DNA from 2 places in the Terrisporobacter glycolicus ATCC 14880 genome. Region 2 is predicted to be linked to the other one. Evidence: a T-box and tRNA genes for the amino acid it is inferred to sense, from the RefSeq annotation. Region 2 holds a T-box; the other holds one or more tRNA genes.
What was found. The T-box of region 2 lies ahead of thrS (threonine--tRNA ligase). A T-box ahead of a tRNA ligase gene usually reads a tRNA of that ligase, here a tRNA-Thr.
Positions count from the first base shown of each region.

Region 1 (11,687 bases), 1.2 Mb from region 2:
GATTATTGAAAAAATAAATAATAAAAAATTAGTGTACCTAAATTTATAGGTGCACTAATTTTTTGCAAGAAAATAACTGAGCCTTGAAAAGTAGTAGTTTAATAGTATTACTACCTTAGTGCTACTCTAAAATCATACTGAATAGACATGGAAATACAATTACAATTAAATAGTAACAAAATAGTTACAAAATTAGTAGAAGGGGGAGAATATATGAAGAGGGTATTGAAAAGGTTTATATCAGTATTAACAGCATTAATACTTACATTTTCAGCATGTTTTGTAAAAGTACCTACTGCTTATGCAGATGAAAAGAAGCCTGTAGGACACGTTACAGTAAGTATGGAAAAATTCACTTTAGGCCTTGGTTATATTATTGAACCAGTTTTGGTGCCTATATATGAAGGTGATACAGGAGCGACAGTAATAACTAGAATGATCGACGAAAATTTAGGAAAAGGTAGTTACGAATATACAGGAAGTATAGGTGATCAATCAGGAGAAGTAGGACAATCATTCTATTTGGCAAGTGTTAAAGATAAGGATCATAGAGATGCTAAAATACCAGAATATATTCTTAAAGAATGTGATGAACCATATGGAAGAGATAGAGAAGATTGGTTAGGGGAGTTTGACTATACTTTCATGTCAGGTTGGATGTATGCCGTTAACAATTGGTTTCCAAATTACGGATGTGGACAATATAAGTTAAAAGATGGAGACGTAATGAGATGGCAATTTACAACTTGGGGATATGGTAGCGATTTAGGGTCAACGTTTATGGGTGGAGGAGATGCACTAGTAAATCCACCAGTAAAAGACAAGTTAACTACAGCTATAGCGACAGTTAATAGCTCAGAAGAAAAAGAAAAATTACTTCAAAATAAAGAAGTAAAAAAATCATATGATGAAGCTATGAAAGTAGCTCAAGACATGGAAACTACTGAATCAAAAGTAAAATCTGCAACTGAAAATCTAGAATCAAGTATTAAAAAATATGAAAAAGATAAAATAAACCAATCTGTTTCTAATGCAATAAAAGAAACAGGTACTTACTTATTAAAAACTGTACCAGAAGCTGGATTTGGAACATTTAGCGGAGAATGGACTGTTTTAGGCTTAGCTAGAGGTGGAATAGAAGTACCAAATGGATACAACGAAAAATACGTTGAAAATGTAAAAAAAGTTATAGCTGAGAAAAAAGGTGTACTACATAAAGCTAAATATACTGAGTATTCTAGACTTATTTTAGGATTTTCTTCAATAGGACTAGATGCTACTGAAATAGAAGTAAAAGATCCTAATACTAGTGAAATGGTTACTTATAATATGGTAGCACCACTTGGAGATTTTAATGGAGTTAAAAGACAAGGTATAAATGGACCTATATTTGCTCTTATAGCTTTAGATACTAGAGGATATGAAATACCAAAAGCACCAGAGGGTAAAACTCAAACTACAAGAGAAATGCTAATAGATTATATATTAGGCAAAGAAATAACTCAAACATCAGGAGAAATTGGAGGATGGGCGTTAAGTGGTAATTCACCAGATCCGGATATAACAGCTATGGCCATTCAATCTTTAGCACCATACTATAATACTAATGAAAAAGTAAAATCTGCAGTAGATAGAGGAGTAACTCAACTTTCGAAATTACAATTAGACAACGGAGCATATAATAGCTGGGGAACAATGAATAGTGAATCTACAGCTCAAGTTATAGTGGCTCTTACTGCACTTGGTATAGATCCATTAGAAGATGAAAGATTTATAAAAGTAAATAGTAAAACAGGAAAAGAAAGTAATTTATTAAGTGGAATAATGCAATTCTACAGTGAAGGTGGAGGATTTAAACACGTATTAGATATGAATACAGATGCTATGGCAACAGACCAAGGAATGTATGCTTTAGTTGCTTATCAAAGATTTTTAGATGGCAAATCTTCACTTTATGATATGCAAGACCAAATTAATTATACATTAGATGATGTAGAGTTATATGATGATGAAACTAAACAATTAGAAGTTAAAGGTGCACCAGGTTGTTCATTAGGTAAAATAAATTGGTCAGTAGAAAACAAAGATGTAGCTACTATATCAGATGAAGGACTTTTAACAGCTAAAAAAGCAGGAACTGCAAAAGTAAGCGCCAAAATAGGAAGTAAAACAATAACAGCAACAGTAACTGTAAAGAAAAATCCTGCTAAAATAGTAATGGAAAAAATAGATGCTTTGGGTGAAATTACTTTGGCAAAAGAAGAACAAGTAAAAGAAGTTAGAAAAGCTTATGAAGATTTAAGTGATGAGTTTAAACGAAAAGTTACTAACCTAAATATATTAATTGATGCTGAAAAAACAATATCTGAAATTAAAGAAGAAAATCAAAAAGTGGTAGATGAATTTGTTTCGAAAGTTAATAAAATTGATTTATCTGGAGGATTTTCACAAGAAGTAAAAGGCTATGTTTTAGGATTAAAAGAAATATATGATAATTTAGATAAATATCAAAAATCATTAGTACCTCAAACAACATTACACAAATTAACTAATAGCTTAAGTGAAATTGATAAATTAGAGGTTAAAAATCTTTTATCTATATTAGATAGTATACAAATACCTGCAACTGAAGAGGATTTAGATAAAGTAACCGCATTTTTAGCAGCATATGATGCTATGAGTGATTCTCAAAAATCTAAAGAAGAAGTTAAAAATGCAAAAGCTAAGATAGATGAAATATTATTAGAAATTGATGAAGAAAAAGCTTATGAACAAATGGCGAAAGAACTTGCATCAGATGTGAAAAAGTTTAATACACCAATGAATAGGAAAGAATTAGAAACTGCTAAATCTTTAGTCAAAAGACATAAAGAGTTAAATGATAGAGCTAAATTATATTTTAGTGAAGACAAAGAAGCAGTAGAGAATTTAGATAAAATAAAAGTAAATATAGAACAAATAGCTACAGCAGACGAATTTGATAACGCTATAAGAGATTATGTTGTAGATAATATTAACAGCAAAGAAAAATTGAAATCAGCAAGAGCTAAATTAGATACATATAATAAATTAAGTGATGAAGTAAAATCATATGTAACAGAAAAAGAAAAAGTTGAATCATTAAAATCTGCCATATTTAAAGCAGAAGAAAATTTAGCAAAAGCTAAGGAAGTTGATGATTTAATAAATGCATTACCAGAAAAAATAACTGAATCTGACCATGGAATGGTTTTATCAGTAAAAGAAAAATATGATGCATTAACATATGATCAAAAAGGTTTTGTAGAAAATATTGATAAATTAAACAACGCATTAAGTCAAATACTAGAAAAATTTGAAAAAAAATTAGAAGTAAATGATATAAAATCTACAGATGAAGTAGTAACAGGTAAAGGTGAAGCTGGGGCTAATATAGACATTTATGTTGATGAAATATTAGTAGGAAATGGGTCAGTAAATGAAGATGGAACTTTTGAAGTAGAAATACCTGAATTAGAAGAAGGAAAAACAGTATCTATTAAAATGACAAAAGAAGGATATGAAACTTTAGAAGTAATAAAAACAGTTTTAAAAGGTAATAATTCAACAAATCCTGGAGATGGGAATCAAGATGATGATAATGATCAAGATAATGATAATAACCAAGGGGATGATCAAAAGCCAGACTCAGATGAAGATCAAGATGTAGAGGATGATCAAAACCAAGGTGGAAATCAAAATAATGATAATTCAAACCAAAATTCTTCTGGAAGTGGTAGTAATGTACAAACAGGAGACCCTTCATCAGTTGGGTATTTGGCAATGGGAATATTAGCAGTAGGTGGATTATTCTTTGTTAGAAAAAATAAAAACAATTAAAAATTAATATATCTTAAAAATAAGCCGAAACATAAATTTATGTTTCGGCTTATTTTATAAAATTAAAATGTTTATCTAAGCCAAAATGTTGTCTATATATTATACATAATAAAAATATTGGGTAATTAAGGGAGATGATTTATGCGAATTAGTGTTCTGTTTTTATCAGTAATAGTAATATTAATTTGTATGTCCATAGCATATATGCTTATAAGATACACTAAAGAGGTTTTAAATATTATATAAAAATAAAAAAAGGTCTTGACCAATATTTATTATGATGATATAGTTATACATGTCCTCAAATGAGAGACAAACACCGAATAAAAAATATAAAAAAGGTGTTGACATAAGGTTTTGATTTTGATAAACTTAAAAAGCTGAAACAAGCAAAGAACTTTGAAAATTAAACAGTAGGTTAACAATAAATTAATTCTTTAAGAATTAAACTGAAACAACAAACAAACCAAGCCAGATATTCAGATAATGATTAGTCTGAGCGATGGACAACTTTTTTATGAGAGTTTGATCCTGGCTCAGGATGAACGCTGGCGGCGTGCCTAACACATGCAAGTCGAGCGATTCACTTCGGTGAAGAGCGGCGGACGGGTGAGTAACGCGTGGGTAACCTGCCTCATACACATGGATAACATACCGAAAGGTATGCTAATACAGGATAATATAAGAGATTCACATGTATTTCTTATCAAAGCTCCGGCGGTATGAGATGGACCCGCGTCTGATTAGCTAGTTGGTAAGGTAACGGCTTACCAAGGCGACGATCAGTAGCCGACCTGAGAGGGTGATCGGCCACATTGGAACTGAGACACGGTCCAAACTCCTACGGGAGGCAGCAGTGGGGAATATTGCACAATGGGCGAAAGCCTGATGCAGCAACGCCGCGTGAGTGATGAAGGCCTTCGGGTCGTAAAACTCTGTCCTCAAGGAAGATAATGACGGTACTTGAGGAGGAAGCCCCGGCTAACTACGTGCCAGCAGCCGCGGTAATACGTAGGGGGCTAGCGTTATCCGGATTTACTGGGCGTAAAGGGTGCGTAGGTGGTTTCTTAAGTCAGGAGTGAAAGGCTACGGCTCAACCGTAGTAAGCTCTTGAAACTGGGAGACTTGAGTGCAGGAGAGGAAAGTGGAATTCCTAGTGTAGCGGTGAAATGCGTAGATATTAGGAGGAACACCAGTAGCGAAGGCGGCTTTCTGGACTGTAACTGACACTGAGGCACGAAAGCGTGGGGAGCGAACAGGATTAGATACCCTGGTAGTCCACGCCGTAAACGATGAGTACTAGGTGTCGGGGGTTACCCCCCTCGGTGCCGCAGCTAACGCATTAAGTACTCCGCCTGGGGAGTACGCTCGCAAGAGTGAAACTCAAAGGAATTGACGGGGACCCGCACAAGTAGCGGAGCATGTGGTTTAATTCGAAGCAACGCGAAGAACCTTACCTAAGCTTGACATCCTTTTGACCGATGCCTAATCGCATTTTTCCCTTCGGGGACAGAAGTGACAGGTGGTGCATGGTTGTCGTCAGCTCGTGTCGTGAGATGTTGGGTTAAGTCCCGCAACGAGCGCAACCCTTGCCTTTAGTTGCCAGCATTAAGTTGGGCACTCTAGAGGGACTGCCAGGGATAACCTGGAGGAAGGTGGGGATGACGTCAAATCATCATGCCCCTTATGCTTAGGGCTACACACGTGCTACAATGGGTGGTACAGAGGGCAGCCAAGTCGTGAGGCCGAGCTAATCCCTTAAAGCCATTCTCAGTTCGGATTGTAGGCTGAAACTCGCCTACATGAAGCTGGAGTTACTAGTAATCGCAGATCAGAATGCTGCGGTGAATGCGTTCCCGGGTCTTGTACACACCGCCCGTCACACCACGGAAGTTGGGGGCGCCCGAAGCCACTTAGCTAACCCTTTTGGGAAGCGAGTGTCGAAGGTGAAATCAATAACTGGGGTGAAGTCGTAACAAGGTAGCCGTATCGGAAGGTGCGGCTGGATCACCTCCTTTCTAGGGAGAATTAACCTACTGTTTAATTTTGAGAGTTTTTTACTTTCTCATATAAATACATTAGCGGTTTTTAATCACTAATGTATCTTTACATGGGGGTGTAGCTCAGCTGGGAGAGCACTTGCCTTGCACGCAAGGGGTCAGGAGTTCGATCCTCCTCATCTCCACCATATTTTTGTGTCATTTTATATTATAAGGGAAAAATTATATAAAAAAATTTTAAAAAATGGCTAAAAATAAAAATAGTACTTTGAAAACTGCATAACATTTAGTGATATGACATTATATAAAGAAGAAGATAACTTTTAAAAATATCAACTTTAAGCAAAGGGATTTGTCTGAATGTATATGAAGACAAAGACTTTGGCGCTAATTTTTAATAACTGGTCAAGTTATTAAGGGTGTAGGGCGAATGCCTTGGCACTAGGAGCCGATGAAGGACGCGATAAGCTGCGATAAGCTTGGGGGAGTTGCACGTAAACTGTGATCCCAAGATTTCCGAATGAGGAAACTCACTTAGAGTAATGTCTAAGTATCGTATAGTGAATACATAGCTATGCGAGGGGAACCCGGGGAACTGAAACATCTAAGTACCCGGAGGAAGAGAAAGAAATTCGATTCCGTAAGTAGCGGCGAGCGAACGCGGAACAGGCCAAACCAGTGAAGTTTTCTTCACTGGGGTTGCGGACATATCATAACGAAGAGGCTATTGTAGACGAAGAGAGTTGGAAAGCTCCGCTATAAAGTGTAAAAGCCACGTAGTCAAAACAAGAAGACTTCAGATATGATCCAGAGTACCACGGGACACGTGAAACCCTGTGGGAAGCAGGAGGGACCATCCTCCAAGCCTAAATACTACCTAGTGACCGATAGCGTATAGTACCGTGAGGGAAAGGTGAAAAGAACCCCGGGAGGGGAGTGAAAGAGAACCTGAAACCCTACACTTACAAGCTGTAGGAGCACATTATTTGTGTGACTGCGTACTTTTTGTAGAACGGGCCAACGAGTTACGTTACCTAGCAAGGTTAAGCACTTAAGGTGTGGAGCCGCAGCGAAAGCGAGTCTTAACTGGGCGTATAGTTAGTTGACGTAGACCCGAAACCGGGCGACCTATCCATGGGCAGGTTGAAGCGAAAGTAAAATTTCGTGGAGGACCGAACCCACGAGCGTTGAAAAGCTCGGGGATGACCTGTGGATAGCGGTGAAATTCCAATCGAGCCCGGAGATAGCTGGTTCTCTCCGAAATAGCTTTAGGGCTAGCCTCAAGATTTAGAGAAACGGGGGTAGAGCACTGAATGTCCTAGGGGGTATTGCACTTACCGAAGACTATCAAACTCCGAATACCGTATTCTTATGCTTGGGAGTCAGACTGTGGGTGATAAGATTCATAGTCAAAAGGGCAACAGCCCAGATCGTCAGCTAAGGTCCCTAAATGTACGTTAAGTGGTAAAGGATGTGGGATTGCACAGACAACCAGGATGTTGGCTTAGAAGCAGCCACTCATTTAAAGAGTGCGTAATAGCTCACTGGTCGAGTGATCCTGCGCCGAAAATTTCCGGGGCTAAAACGTACTACCGAAGCTACGGCATCATTTATGATGGGTAGGAGAGCTTTCTATATGGATTGAAGCATTACCGTAAGGAGATGTGGACTGTATAGAAGTGAGAATGTTGGCATGAGTAGCGAGATGTGGGTGAGAATCCCACAGGCCGTAAACCCAAGGTTTCCAGGGGAAGGTTCGTCCGCCCTGGGTTAGTCAGGACCTAAGCCGAGGCCGAAAGGCGTAGGTGATGGACAACAGGTTGATATTCCTGTACCACCAATAACCGTTTGAGAAATGGGATGACACAGTAGGATAAGCTAACCGCACTGTTGGTTATGTGCGGGCAAGTATTGAGGCAGTTCAGGTAGGCAAATCCGCCTGAATAATGCTGGAGTACGATGCGGAGCGAAATTTAGTAGCGAAGTAGCTGATTTCACACTGTCGAGAAAAGTCTCTATCGAGGTTAAAGGTGCCTGTACCGCAAACCGACACAGGTGGGTGAGGAGAGTATCCTAAGGCCAGCCAGAGAACTGTTGTTAAGGAACTCGGCAAAATGACCCCGTAACTTAGGGAGAAGGGGTGCCATGGAAACATGGCCGCAGAGAATAGGCCCAAGCGACTGTTTACCAAAAACATAGGTTTCTGCTAAGTCGCAAGACGATGTATAGGAGCTGACGCCTGCCCGGTGCTGGAAGGTTAAGGGGATCTGTTAGGGTAACCGAAGCAGTGAACTTAAGCCCCAGTAAACGGCGGCCGTAACTATAACGGTCCTAAGGTAGCGAAATTCCTTGTCGGGTAAGTTCCGACCCGCACGAAAGGCGTAACGATTTGGGCACTGTCTCAACAACAGACTGGGTGAAATTGTAATACCGGTGAAGATGCCGGTTACCTGCGACAGGACGGAAAGACCCCATGGAGCTTTACTGTAGCTTGACATTGAGTCTCGGTGCTACATGTACAGGATAGGTGGGAGGCTATGAAGCATGGACGTCAGTCTGTGTGGAGCCATCCTTGGGATACCACCCTTGTAGTACTGGGATTCTAACCAGCTGCCTTGAATCAGGTAGTGGGACACTGTCAGGTGGACAGTTTGACTGGGGCGGTCGCCTCCTAAAGAGTAACGGAGGCGCTCAAAGGTTCTCTCAGTACGGTCGGAAATCGTACGTAGAGTGTAAAGGCAGAAGAGAGCTTGATTGCAAGACATACAGGTCGAGCAAGGACGAAAGTCGGACTTAGTGATCCGGTGGTACCGCATGGAAGGGCCATCGCTCAACGGATAAAAGCTACCCTGGGGATAACAGGCTGATCTCCCCCAAGAGTCCACATCGACGGGGAGGTTTGGCACCTCGATGTCGGCTCATCACATCCTGGGGCTGTAGTAGGTCCCAAGGGTTGGGCTGTTCGCCCATTAAAGTGGTACGCGAGCTGGGTTCAGAACGTCGTGAGACAGTTCGGTCCCTATCCGTCGCAGGCGTAGGAAATTTGAGGAGACCTGTCCTTAGTACGAGAGGACCGGGATGGACGTACCGCTGGTGTACCAGTTGTTCTGCCAAGGGCATAGCTGGGTAGCTAAGTACGGAAAGGATAAGCGCTGAAAGCATCTAAGCGCGAAGCCTACTTCAAGATAAGATTTCCCACCGTAAGGTTAAGACCCCATGAAGACTACATGGTTGATAGGTCAGAGGTGGAAGTGTGGTAACATATGTAGCTTACTGATACTAATAGGTCGAGGACTTGACCAAAATAAACCTAAAGGTTTATATCGCCAACTAAATCTTTGATTATATAATTATAAGGAAGATTTTAGTTGCTAAAAATAGTTAATGAAAACATTAAATGTTAGCAGTTTTGAAAGTACTAATTAACTAATTAGTATAACAGAAACTTGATTAGCTGGTGTGGCTCAACGGTAGAGCAGCTGACTTGTAATCAGCAGGTTGTAGGTTCGATTCCTATCACCAGCTCCAATAATAAACTAGGCAAAAGCCTAGTTTTTTTTGTGTGAAAAATAAAATAAAAAGGAAAAACAAATTTTAATAATTATGAAAATTTATAATTTTTAGATTTGTTTTGGAATAAAATGGAAAAAATTTCTATGTAAATTTTTGACGAAATATGGTATTATTTATATAAAATAAAAATATTCAACAAAATATGTCGAAAATAGAAACAACTTGACTTTAAAAAGAAAATGTTTGTTAAAAATGACATAAAAGGAGAGATTGAAAAATGGGTAAACCAGATAAAAAGAAAAAATCATTTACATTGCCATCGGCTTATACCGTGTTATTAATTATTACAGCAATAATAGCATTAGCAACACAATTTATACCAGGAGTTAAGGCAGCTAAATTTTCAGATTTAGTTATGGCACCGATAAACGGTTTAAACGAGGCTATTGAAATAGCAATATTTGTTTTATTAATAGGTGGTTTTTTAGGAGTAACAGCAAAAACAGGAGCATTAGATGCAGGAATAGGAAATGTAGTTGCCAAATTAAAAGGAAAAGAATTAATATTAATACCAGTACTTATGTTAATATTCTCTTTAGGAGGAACTAGTTTTGGTATGGCAGAAGAAACTATAGCATTTGCTGCATTAGTTACAACAACTATGATAGTTGCAGGATTTGACCCATTAGTTTCAGTAGGCACAATTATACTTGGAGCAGGTAGTGGAGTTTTAGGCTCTACTGTAAACCCGTTCTTAGTTTCAACTAGTATAGGAGCTTTAAATGGAGTAGGAATCGAAGTTAACCAGGTAATAGTTATAGGAACTGGAGTAGCTTTATGGTTATCATCATTATTAATATCTATCTACTTCGTTATGAAATATGCGAAGAAAGTTCAAAAAGATAAAAATGCTTCAATATTATCAGAAAGAGAAATAAAAGAAGCACATGACGCATTTATAGGAAATGATAAAAGTGAAGAAGTAGTAGAATTTACTACTAAGAGAAGAATAGTTCTTGGATTATTTACTTTAACATTTTTAGTAATGGTAGCAGCAGTAATTCCTTGGGAAGAGTTTGGAGTAACAATATTTGCAAATACATCATTCTTAACAGGATCTTCACTAGGTCACTGGTGGTTCTCTGAATTAGGTATGTGGTTTGTAATAATGGCAATTATTATAGGTGTAGTTTACAGAATGAGTGAAAAAGATATTGTAGGATCATTTATGGATGGAGCTGCTGATATGGTTGGAGTTGCACTAGTTATAGGTGTATCTAAAGGTATATCAGTAATGATGAGTACTACTGGATTAGATAATTATGTACTAAATCATGCGTCATCAATGTTAAATGGAATGTCACCTATAGTATTTACAATAGCAGCATTCTTAATATATATGGTATTATCATTCTTTATACCATCAACTTCTGGTTTAGCTGGTTTATCAATGCCGATATTTGGTCCTTTAGCAGTATCTTTAGGATTCAAAGCTGAATTAATAATATCTATATTCAGTGCAGGTAGTGGATTAGTTAACTTAGTAACACCAACAAGTGGTGTAATAATGGGAGCTTTAGCTATAGCAAAAGTAGATTATGCTACATGGGTTAAATTTGTAAGTAAAGTTTTAGTTGCAATATTTATATCATCATCAATAATCTTATGCTTAGCTATGATGTTAGTATAATAAAGAATTGATATTATAAAAAACTTAAAAGAATAAATAATATAAATTAAAAAATTACAAATAAAAGAGAAAACTTAAATGTTTTCTCTTTAAATCTTTTTAATTAAAAGGAGAATTAAAATGAAAATAGAAAATTTACAACCAGAATTAGTATTTAATTATTTTGCAGAAATATCAAAAGTACCTAGAGGTTCAGGAAATGAACAAGGAATTAGTGATTACCTAACTAGTGAAGGAAAACGATTAGGGTTGGAAGTAGTACAAGATGAAAATTTAAATGTTTTAATTAAAAAGCCAGCTACTAAATCATATGAAAATGCACCTACTGTTATAATTCAAGGACATATGGATATGGTTTGTGAAAAAAATAAAGGAAAAGAACATGATTTCACAAAAGATCCAATAGAATTAAGAGTAGATGGAGATTACTTATATGCTACAGATACAACTTTAGGAGCAGACAATGGAATAGCAGTAGCTATGGGTCTTGCTTTACTTGCATCAGATGATATAGAACATCCAGCTTTAGAAGTTATTTTCACAGCAGATGAAGAAGAAACTATGAATGGTGCAATGAACATAAAAGGTGAATTATTTGAAGGGAAATATATAATAAACATTGACTC
Region 1 is NZ_CP117523.1:895,717-907,403, forward strand. It holds gene TEGL_RS04515 (DUF4846 domain-containing protein) at 1-9, shown strand, start outside; gene TEGL_RS04520 (DUF4430 domain-containing protein) at 214-3,858, shown strand; rRNA gene TEGL_RS04525 (16S ribosomal RNA) at 4,372-5,876, shown strand; tRNA gene TEGL_RS04530 (tRNA-Ala) at 5,971-6,046, shown strand; rRNA gene TEGL_RS04535 (23S ribosomal RNA) at 6,262-9,161, shown strand; tRNA gene TEGL_RS04540 (tRNA-Thr) at 9,312-9,386, shown strand; gene TEGL_RS04545 (YfcC family protein) at 9,649-11,061, shown strand; gene TEGL_RS04550 (aminoacyl-histidine dipeptidase) at 11,182-11,687, shown strand, end outside.
Region 1: it has a tRNA-Thr gene. The T-box ahead of thrS (threonine--tRNA ligase) is inferred to sense a tRNA for this amino acid. The anticodon was not compared.

Region 2 (11,687 bases):
CTTAGTTAATATATGGCTTTTGAAAGCTTTAGCTCTCTTTAATTTTCCGCTTCCAGTTTTCTTGAATCTTTTAGCTGCTCCTCTATGAGTTTTCATTTTTGGCATGATAAATTCCTCCTCTCAGTTAATCATCTATTTTTTTGGATCTATAATTACAACCATGTTATTCCCTTCAAATGCTGGGGCTTTTGTTGGTTCTCCAAACTCTTTAACTATATCGATAAATTTAAGCATAACTTCTTTACCAATATCTTTATGTCCAAGTTCTCTTCCTCTAAAGCGAAGTTCAACTTTTACTTTATCTCCTTTTTTAAGGAATTTTATAGCATTATTAGCTTTTGTGTTTAAATCATTAGCTTCTATACCTGGTCTAAGTCTTATTTCTTTAACTGTTATAGTTTTTTGATTTTTTCTAGCTTCTTTTTCTTTTCTAGATTGTTCATACTTATGCTTACCATAGTCCATTATTTTACAAACAGGTGGCTTAGCATTTGGTGATATTTTCACTAAATCTAAGTTTTTACTATTTGCCATAGCTTGAGCTTCTCTAGAAGACATAATCCCTAACTGCTCACCAGTTTCTGAAATAACTCTTAATTCCTTATCTCTTATTTGATCATTGATTGATAATTCTTTGCTAATTGTAGGACACCTCCAAATTGTTTTATATAAAAATAAAAAGCGAATGATTGAATATCATCCGCTATATAAGTCAAAATTACTCTTAGTTTATGAAATACACATAAACTAAACTTATATTAACCTTACTAACCTGTGGCGTAAGGCGAGAACGGACTTCTTCTTGTTTTACTAATTATTTTGTAGTTTTAATCACTACTCCATATAATATACGCTTATTTGAGTTATTTGTCAACTATTTTCTTATAATTTTTTTCTATATATTAAATTTATAATTTTTCTGTTTCTAAGATCTCTTTTATGACAATACTCTTAATGTAAAAGTTTATTTTTTGAAATTTTTATAATAAATTTTTACATCTTTGGAAAATATAAAGTAAGTAATAATTATATCCCTCAAAGGTGGTTTAACATGAATATTATAAATAATTTTTTAAAAAAAATCAATAATCCAGTCCCTGTATTTGCTCAAACAAAACTGGAAAAAGAAAACTGCTCTGAAGATCATAGTAGCAGTAAACCCAAAACCACATTTAGAGATGTGGCAGGACTTGATGAAGTAAAAGAAGAATTATTCGAAGTTGTAGACTTTATGAAGTCTCCTGACAAATATATAAAAATGGGTGCCAAAATACCAAAAGGAATATTATTTTATGGTCCTCCTGGTACAGGAAAAACACTTCTAGCATCTGCTGTTGCCGGAGAAACAGATTCATCTTTCTTTAATGTAACAGGTTCTGAATTTGTTGAAAAATACGTTGGTGTAGGTGCTAAAAGAGTAAGAACTCTTTTCGAAAAAGCTAGAAAAGAAGCTCCAAGTATTATATTTATTGATGAAATTGATGCCATAGGAGCTAGAAGACATTCTGAAAGCAACAACGAAAAAGATCAAACACTAAATCAACTACTTGTAGAAATGGATGGTTTTAATAAGGATGACAATATTATAATAGTTGGTGCAACAAACAGACTAGATTTATTAGACGAAGCTTTATTAAGACCCGGACGATTTGATAGACATATACGCATCAATTCACCTAACTATAATAGTAGATATGAAATTTTAAAAGTTCATACAAAGAATAAACCATTACATAAAGATGTTGATTTAAAACTATTAGCTCGTAAAACTCATGGTTTTAATGGTGCACATTTAGCGAATATAGCTAACGAAGCCGCAATATTTGCAGTAAGAGACAATAGTAATGAAGTAACAAATTATCACTTCGACAAAGCTATAGAAAGAGTAATTGCTGGTATAGAGCAAAAAAACTCTGTATTAATTGAAAAAGAAAAGAAAATTGTTTCTTACCATGAAGCTGGACATGCCTTAGTCAGCAACATTGTAAATATTTGTCCTATACAAAAAATATCTATCGTTCCACGTGGGGAAGCTCTAGGATATGTGCTTCAACTTCCAGATGAAGATAGATATATTTACACAAAAGAAGAATTAATAGGAAAAATCAAAATATTACTAGCAGGAAAAGCTGCAGAGGAAATTATTTTTAATCATTTATCTACAGGAGCCAAAGATGACTTAAAGAAAGTTACTGACATTGCAGATCAAATGGTTTGCGAATATGGTATGAGCAAATTAGGCTTTATGACAATAGAAGGCAACTCAAAATCTTTTATGTCACAACAAGTTCAAAAAGAAGCAAATCAAATTGTTGAACAATGCTATAAGGAAACTTTAAAATTATTAAAAGAAAATATAAATGATTTACACCTTGTTGCTAATCACTTATACGACAAGGAAACTATGACTTTAGAAGAATTGCAATCATTAATTCAAAAAGAACCTTGCTAGAAATAAAAATAACCTAGGATTTAAATCCTAGGTTATTTTTATTAATTATTGTTCAACTATATTAACTCTTTCCTCATCTTCTTTTACTACCATAGATACGAAATCACTTAAGTTCATACTTCCCATTTCGCCTTTATCTCTCGATCTAACAGCTACTTGATTTTCTGTAGCTTCTTTTTCTCCTACAACTAACATGTAAGGTACTTTTTGAAGTTGTGCTTCTCTTATTTTAAATCCTATTTTTTCTGCTCTATCATCCATTTCAACTCTTACACCTGCATCAAATAAAGCTTTTTTAACTTCATTCGCATAGTCCATATATTTGTCTGATATAGGTAGTATCTTAACTTGAGTTGGAGCTAACCATACTGGGAATTTACCAGCATATTGCTCTATTAATATTCCTATAAATCTTTCTATACTTCCAAGAGCAACTCTGTGTATCATAACAGGTCTATGTTTTTCACCATCTTGTCCAATATAAGATATATCAAATCTTTGAGGTAATTGCATATCTAATTGAATAGTACCACATTGCCATGTTCTTCCTAAACAGTCTTTTAAGTGGAAGTCGATTTTTGGTCCATAGAATGCTCCGTCACCTTCATTTAGTACATAAGGTAAGTTTAATTCTTCTAAAGCTTCTCTTAAACCATTTTCAGCAGTTTCCCACTCTTCATCAGTACCCATAGAATCTTCTGGTCTAGTAGATAATTCTAAATGATATTCAAATCCAAATGTTTTATATACACTGTCTATTAGTTTTACAACACCTTTTATTTCATCTTTTATTTGTTCTGGTAACATGAATATATGTGCATCATCTTGAGTGAAAGCTCTAACTCTCATAAGACCATGTAAAGCTCCTGATAACTCATGTCTATGAACTCTACCAAGTTCAGCAACTCTCATAGGGAAATCTCTATAAGAATGTGGTTTTGCTTGATAGAATAACATACCACCTGGGCAGTTCATTGGTTTTATAGCAAAATCTTGTTCATCTATTTGAACTGTGTACATATTTTCTTTATAGTGGTACCAGTGCCCTGAAGTCTCCCATAAGTGTCTATTTAATATAATAGGAGTTTCTATTTCCACATATCCATCTTGTCTATGTATTTCTCTCCAATATTTTAATAAAGCATTTTTTAATTCCATACCTTTTGGTAAGAATAGAGGGAATCCAGGTCCTTCTTCTGGTATAAAGAATAAATCTAATTCTTTACCTAATTTTCTATGATCTCTTTTCTTAGCTTCTTCTAATAAATGTAGGTATTCTTCTAAATCTTTATTTTTTTCAAAAGATATACCATAGATTCTTTGAAGCATTTTGTTCTTTTCATCTCCACGCCAGTAAGCACCTGCTACACTAAGTAATTTAACAGCTTTTACTTTTTTAGTAGATAATAAGTGCGGTCCTCTACATAAGTCAGTGAAATCACCTTGTTTGTAGAATGATATGATTTCACCTTCTGGTAAATCATTTATTAACTCTTCTTTATATATTTCACCATTTTCTTTAGCCCAAGATAAAGCTTCTTCTTTTGGTAATTCAAATCTTTCAAGTTTTTGATCTTCTTTAGCTATTTTTTTCATTTCAGCTTCAAGTTTTGCAAGATCTTCCATAGTTAATCTTTCTTCTAAATCTATATCATAGTAGAATCCATTTTCTATGCTTGGTCCTATAGCAAATTTAGCATTAGGGTATAATCTTTTTATAGCTTGTGCTAACATATGTGCAGAAGTATGTCTAAAAACATCTTTTCCTTCTGCATCATCAAACTTAAATAAGTTTAATGTACAGTCTTTCTTAACCACATAGTCAAGTCCTACTACTTCATCATTAACAGATGCTGCAACGACTACTCTTGCTAAACCTTCACTTATTGATTTCGCAATTTCTAAAACAGAAAGTTCATTTTCAAATTCTTTTACTGATCCGTCTTTTAATGTAACTTTTATCATAATTTTACCTCCTAAAATATATTATTTTAACAATAAAAAAACTCGTCCCATAAAAATTGGGACGAGCTATATCTCGTGGTTCCACCCAAGTTGATATATATAATATACATATCCTCTTGATGACTATAAGGTAGTCAACCGAATACTTTCACATATACATGTTACTAAATTCTGCTCCAAGTTAGTTTTCAAATAGGATTATTTTTGATAAGCTCACAGCCAAGGCTCATCTTCTCTGTAAAACAATTTATCTATTTTACTTTGTCTCTTCATCACATTATTTTTAATTAACTTTAATTATATCAGATAGATATTTATCATTCAACCATAATATAATAATTAATTACTATATATTACTGTTACCTTCCCTTCAAATAATAGATTTACCATTTCTATAATATCTTTTGATTTATTATTATTTGAATTATCAAGTATTTCTATTTTCTTAGGACATAATGTCATTATTGCACTTATTAAAATATCTTCGTTATTTAAATCTTCTGATCTAGCAAGATTCATAATTTCTTCATTATTAAGATTTTCAACCTCTCTTCCATTTTCATCACTCAGGACAAAGTTACCATCTTTCATAATTGTAATTCTAAGTAATTCCATCTTTTCTTCTTGTATATCGATAAAATATTTTAAAGAATCTAGAAATTCTTTTTTATCTCTTTTTATTAAATGTTCTTCCATTGCAATATCACTTAGTATAGAAATATAACTAATAAAATCTTTCATTCTAAATTTAACAAATCCTTCTAAATTTAGGTCGTTATTTTCTATGATAAATTCATTTACTTTACTATATATAGTTTCTTTTATAAAATCTTCTTTTTTGTCAAATAAATTTACAGCTTCTCTATATACACTTTTTTTATCCTCTTCACTTATATTAGTGTAAGTTTTCCATATGTACTCTTTTAAATCTCTTTCTTTTATTAAGCCTATTATTAAATCTGAAATACCAGAGCAAAGTGTGTCACAACTTTTCATTTTAGACATATTTACATATATACTGTCTAAAGTTTTATCATAACTAATCAATTTAGAGTAATTCTTTCCATGGAAATATTCTTTAATTAGTCCTATATCTTGGGGTAAAAAACTTATTTGCATCATTTTGTCTGTCATTGTATCGCCCCTTCCAAATAATTAAAAGAAACTTATTCTAGTTTAATACATCGTTTTTTATATATTGTCATGGTTTTAATACACTTTACCCCGATAAATTATTTATAATTTTACCGATAGTTATATTATTAAACATTTTTTAAAATTTTATAAGTTGAAATTAAATATATTTTTCTATACATAAAAATACACAAAAAAGCTATGAAAATTTAATTTCCATAGCTTTTAATTGATTATCTTTCACCTTTTTTGTAAGGGTTACCTAAAGCCGACGGAGCTTTAGAGCTCTTAACAAATAACACTAATATTATTAATGTTACAACATAAGGTATCATAGATAATAAGTTTTCATTTATTGTGAATGGTAGTGTTGGACTTCCAAAGTATACAGATAACGCTGTAGAGAAACCAAATAATAAACAAGCAAGTGCTGCCCATTGAGGTCTCCACTTTCCGAATATAACAGCCGCCATAGCTATGTATCCTTGTCCAGATACTAATGTAGGTCTAAATGAAGAAACTAATGCAAGTGACATTGAAGCTCCACCAAGCCCTGCTAAAAATCCTGATATTAAAACTGAACTATATCTTACTCTAGAGACATTTATTCCTAATGTATCTGCAGCACCTGGGTGCTCACCAACAGATCTTATTCTAAGACCAAATTTAGTTTTATATAAAACATAGTATGCTACTATTACTAATACAAATGCAAGATATACAGTTGCATAATTATTAAAAATTGTGTCTAATATACTACCAGCTGGGAATGTACCATTAAATATTCTTGGTATTTTATTTTCCATTGGTATTGTCGGTGTTGTAGTTGCTCCAGCAAACATTATTTTAGATACAAATAAAGCAAAACCTGGCGCCAATAAGTTTATTGCAACACCTGATATTGTGTGGTCTGCATTAAAACTAATAGTTGCAAAAGCGTGTATTAATGCAAAGAATGCTCCTGCTAATCCTCCTGCTAAAAACGCTAACCAAGGATTACCTGTTATAAAACCAGTTGCTGCACCTGAAAATGCACCTATTGTCATCATACCTTCTAAACCTATATTAACTATACCTGAGTTTTCAGAAAATACTCCGCCTAATGCTGTATATATAAGGGGAGTTGAATACATTAACGTTGTACTAATTATAATCGCTAAATCTTGCATTATACATTACCCCCTTTTGTTTTCTTTTGTTTCATTTTTATATATAACATTCTTAATCCATTACTTAATGCGATGAAGAATACTATTGATCCTATAACTATATTTATTACTTCTGATGGTGCTCCAACAGATTGCATTTTTATTCCACCATATTTAAATGCACCAAATAATAAGCCTGAGAATATTACTCCTATTGGATTACTGTTTGCTATTAATGCAACAGCTATACCATCAAATCCATATCCTTCTTGTGCTGCAAGAACTGTTATATTATGAGTTACACCCATAACTTGTATTGCTCCTGCAACCCCCGCTAATAAACCTGCTATAGCCATAGATTTTAATATTGATTTTCCAACATCTATTCCAGCATATTCTGCTGCATCTTTATTGTGACCAACTGCTCTAAGTTCAAAACCTAAAGTAGTTTTTGTTAATATAAACCATATTGCAAATACTAGTACTATTGATATAATTATACCCCAGTTAACACTAGTAGCTGGTCCAACTAAACTTTTTAACCAATCTATACCTATACTTGCACTATCTTGTATGTTCACTGAAGCTTCACTATTGGGTACTGATATAAACGAACTTGATACCATGAAGTTACTTAAGTAAAAAGCAATCCAGTTTAACATTATTGTTGCTATAACTTCATTTATCCCAAACTTAGATTTTAGGAAGCCTGCTATAGAACCCCAAAGTCCTCCTGCAAGCCCTGCTAAAATTATTGTTAATGGAATATGAATTATAGCTGGTAAGTTAATACTATAGCCCACTACTGTTGCAACTAGTGCGCCTATTATAAATTGACCCTCTGCACCTATATTAAATAATCCTGTTTTAAAAGCAAAGGCTATAGAAAGACCTGTAAGAATATATGGTGTAGCCTTTATTATAGTCCATGCTATATATTTGGGCTTTCCAATTATACCTTCAATCATAGCTCCATAAGCTTCTATAGGACTGTTTCCTGAAATAATAAGAACTATTGCTCCAACAAGTAAACCTAGAAGGATTGATAAGAATGAAAACTTAACAGCATCATCTATAAAAGATTTTTTCTTACTTTTTAAGCTATTTTCCATTACAGTCACCTCCTGCCATCATCATTCCAAGTGTATTTTCATCTGCATCTTTTGCATCTAATATACCCACTATTTGCCCTTCGTATATAACTGCTATTCTGTCAGAAACATTCATTACTTCATCAAGTTCTAATGATACTAAAAGAACTCCATTTCCTGCATCTCTTTGAGCAACTAATGATTTATGAACGAATTCAATAGCTCCTACGTCCAATCCTCTAGTTGGTTGTGTTGCTATCAATAGTTGTGGTTCATGACTATTTTCTCTAGAAGCTTCTATATTCGTTACTTCTCTACCTATAATTACTTTTTGTTGGTTACCACCAGATAATCCTCTTGCCTTAGCATTAAGGTCATTTGGTCTAACATCAAATCTTTTAATTATTTCTTCAGCTTTTTTATTAATTGCTTCAGTATTTAATATTCCATTTTTAGAATACTTCTTTTCTTTGTAGTTTTGTAAAACAATATTTTCCGCAACTGTATAATCTAAAACAAGACCTCTTTTTTGTCTATCTTCAGGAATATTCTTTATACCTTTTTTGAATATTTGCTTTGGTTTGTTGTTTACTACTGTTTGCCCATTTATTTCTATAAGACCAGATTCAACTTTCCTAAGACCAGTAAGCGCTTCAACTAATTCTGATTGACCATTTCCATCTATTCCAGCTATCCCAAGTATTTCTCCTGCTTTTACTTCTAAAGATAACCCATCAACAACTCTTATTCTTCTATTGTCTTTTACTACTAAGTCTCTAATCGATAAAACTGTTTTAGTTGACCTTGCTTCTTTTTTGTCAACCTTGAAGTTAACTTCCCTACCTACCATTTTTTCTGCCAAGTCATTTTCCGTTACGTCTGATACTTTTACAGTGTCTATGTATCTACCTCTTCTAATTACAGTACAGTGATCGGCTATAGATTTTATTTCTTTAAGTTTATGAGTAATTATTATTACTGATTTTCCTTCTTTTGTTAAATTTCTTATAATATTAATAAGTTCTGTTATTTCTTGCGGAGTTAAAACTGCTGTAGGTTCATCAAGAATTAAGGTTTCTGCACCTCTATATAATGCCTTTAATATTTCAACTCTTTGTTGCATACCTACTGTTATATCTTCAATCCTAGCCACAGGATCAACGAATAATCCATATTTTGTCGATATTTCTTTAACATCCTCTATGGCTTTTTTCATATCTATAGCACCTGCATTTTTTGTTGGTTCTGTCCCTAATACTATATTTTCAGCTACTGTAAATGGTTGAACAAGCATAAAATGTTGATGAACCATACCTATACCTTTTGATATTGCTACATTTGGGTTGCTTATATCTACTAATTCGCCATTAATATAAATCTCTCCTGATGTAGGATTATAAAGTCCATATAATATATTCATAAGAGTAGACTTACCTGCTCCATTTTCTCCTAAAAGCGCATGCACTTCTCCTTTATGCACAGTCAAATTAATGTTGTCATTTGCTATGAAGTCGCCGAATTTCTTAGTTATATTTTTCATTTCAACAACTTTTTGACTGTAGTCGATGCTATTGTTATTCATAGCTTTCTTTGCCCTCCTTGTCTGACCATATTTTTCATAATAAAAAACGGATAATATATCTATATATTATCCATAAATCATATAATCTATTTGTTAAGCCAAATTAATTTTTCTAGATTTCACATTTATAAGATAAAATATTATATGATTTTTAACCGTTTTGATTGTTAATTAGTGTATCACTTAAATATTATTTTGTAATTAGTGTACAACATTTAACTAAATAATTATATCATTTTGTATACTTTTTGCCAACATTTATAATAATTTACCATATTTTTATTATATGTATTACATTATTTATTATAGTTGAATAGTATATCAAAAAAATATTCCACCAGAGAATATATATTCTTTGGTGGAATATGTATTTTAAGAATTTATACCCTAGGATTTTTATTTTTCGTATAATTCTTTGTATTCTTTATCAGTTGCTGGAACTTTTATTTTTCCGTCAACTATTTCTTTTGTTTTATCTTTAACATATTCTAATACATCAGCCGGAACATTTTTGTCTGAAGTTGGAGCTATACCAACGCCTCCTGTTGCTAATGAACCTATTATAACTTCACCTGATTTGTAAGATCCATCAACAAATGATTTTGCTAAGTTACCAACAGCAACATCTATATTTTTCATAGCTGAAGTTATTACGTTATCTGGAGCTAATGAGTTTTGGTCTCTATCAACACCTATAGCCATTTTTCCATTTTCCTTAACTGATTCTATAGCACCAGTTCCAACAGCACCTGCAGCTGGGAATACTACGTCTACACCATTTTTAATCATTGAGTTCGCTATAGATTTTCCTAAAGCTTGATCAGAGAAGCTATTTGCATATTGCACTGATATTTTTGCTTTTGGGTTAGCATCTTTAACACCAGCTTTAAATCCATTTTCGAATTTAGATATAACTACACCCTTCATACCACCTATAAAACCAACTTTGTTAGTTTTTGTCATCTTACCAGCTATTAATCCTGTTAAGTAAGAAGAAGCGTTATCTTCAAATAATAAAGAAGTTACATTTTCTGGTTGTTTTTCGTAAGCGAAATCTATTATTGCAAATTGTTGCTTTGGATAAGCCTTAGATGCCTTTTCTATAGCTTTATCTAATTTATATCCAACACCTATTATTAAGTCCATTTCTTGATCTATAAATTGATCTATATTTGAATCATAATCTGAGTCTTGTTTTGATTCTAAAACTTTGACTTCAATTTTATCTTTTCCTAATTCTTTTTCAACTGCTTGTAAACCTTCCCATGAAGATTGGTTGAATGATTCATCATGAACTCCACCAACATCAGTTATCATACCTACTTTTACTACCTTCTTTGATGCTTCATCTTTATTAGACCCACATCCAACTAATAATCCTACAGACATTACCATTGTTAGTGATAAAGCTACTAATTTTTTTAATTTCATAAGTCCCTCCTCAAAAATATAAATATTTCTTCTCTTATGTTTTTTATTTTATACTATTTTTGATATTTTATCTATACTATTTTGAATTTTTTTTACATTTTTCATCAAATTATGGGTTATTATTCTAAATATGCTATACTATATTATAATTTATTTACATATTAATGTTTTATTTACAGAATATTTTTACATTTTATTACATATTTATACATATTTTCCTGAATATTTTTACATAAAAAAAAGAGGTCATTAATACCTCCTTCATTTATCTATTTCTTAAATACTAATATTCCACCTACACCAGGACCTGAATGCGCCCCAACACAAGTTCCTATTATAAAATATCCTATTTTTTTAGGTTTGAAAACTTCTTTAGCTATTTCAGTAAGCTTTTCTCTTTCTTTTAAATCATCACTATATCCTATGTAAACTTCTTCTTGCTCCAAATCGTCCCCTAATCTTTCCTTTATACATTCAATCATTTTATTTAATACGTTTTTCTTACCTCTTACTTGGCCAACTTGAGAAACTAATCCGTCCTTAACCTCTAATATAGGTTTTATATTTAATAAACTACCTACAGTTGCCTTAGTAGAAGATATTCTTCCACCTTTTTTTAGATATTCTAAAGTATCTACTGAGAACATAAGAACATATTTTTCTTTAATTTCATCTAATACCTTAAACACTTCTTCTATTGTTTTACCTTCATTTATCATTTCAGCTGCTTTAACGACAAAGAAACCTGCCCCAAAAGTTAAATTATTACTATCATATATATATATTTCTCCTTCAGTATCATTTTTAGCCATTATAGCACTTTGACATGTACCTGTAGCTGCTGCCGATCCTGATATATATAATATTTTTTTACCATCTTTTGT
Region 2 is NZ_CP117523.1:3,766,662-3,778,348, forward strand. It holds gene rpmI (50S ribosomal protein L35) at 1-105, opposite strand, end outside; gene infC (translation initiation factor IF-3) at 133-642, opposite strand; gene ftsH (ATP-dependent zinc metalloprotease FtsH) at 1,052-2,452, shown strand; gene thrS (threonine--tRNA ligase) at 2,498-4,417, opposite strand; T-box leader at 4,472-4,699, opposite strand; gene TEGL_RS18345 (putative sporulation protein YtxC) at 4,757-5,551, opposite strand; gene TEGL_RS18350 (ABC transporter permease) at 5,785-6,720, opposite strand; gene TEGL_RS18355 (ABC transporter permease) at 6,720-7,811, opposite strand; gene TEGL_RS18360 (ABC transporter ATP-binding protein) at 7,801-9,372, opposite strand; gene TEGL_RS18365 (BMP family lipoprotein) at 9,769-10,803, opposite strand; gene TEGL_RS18370 (DegV family protein) at 11,073-11,687, opposite strand, start outside.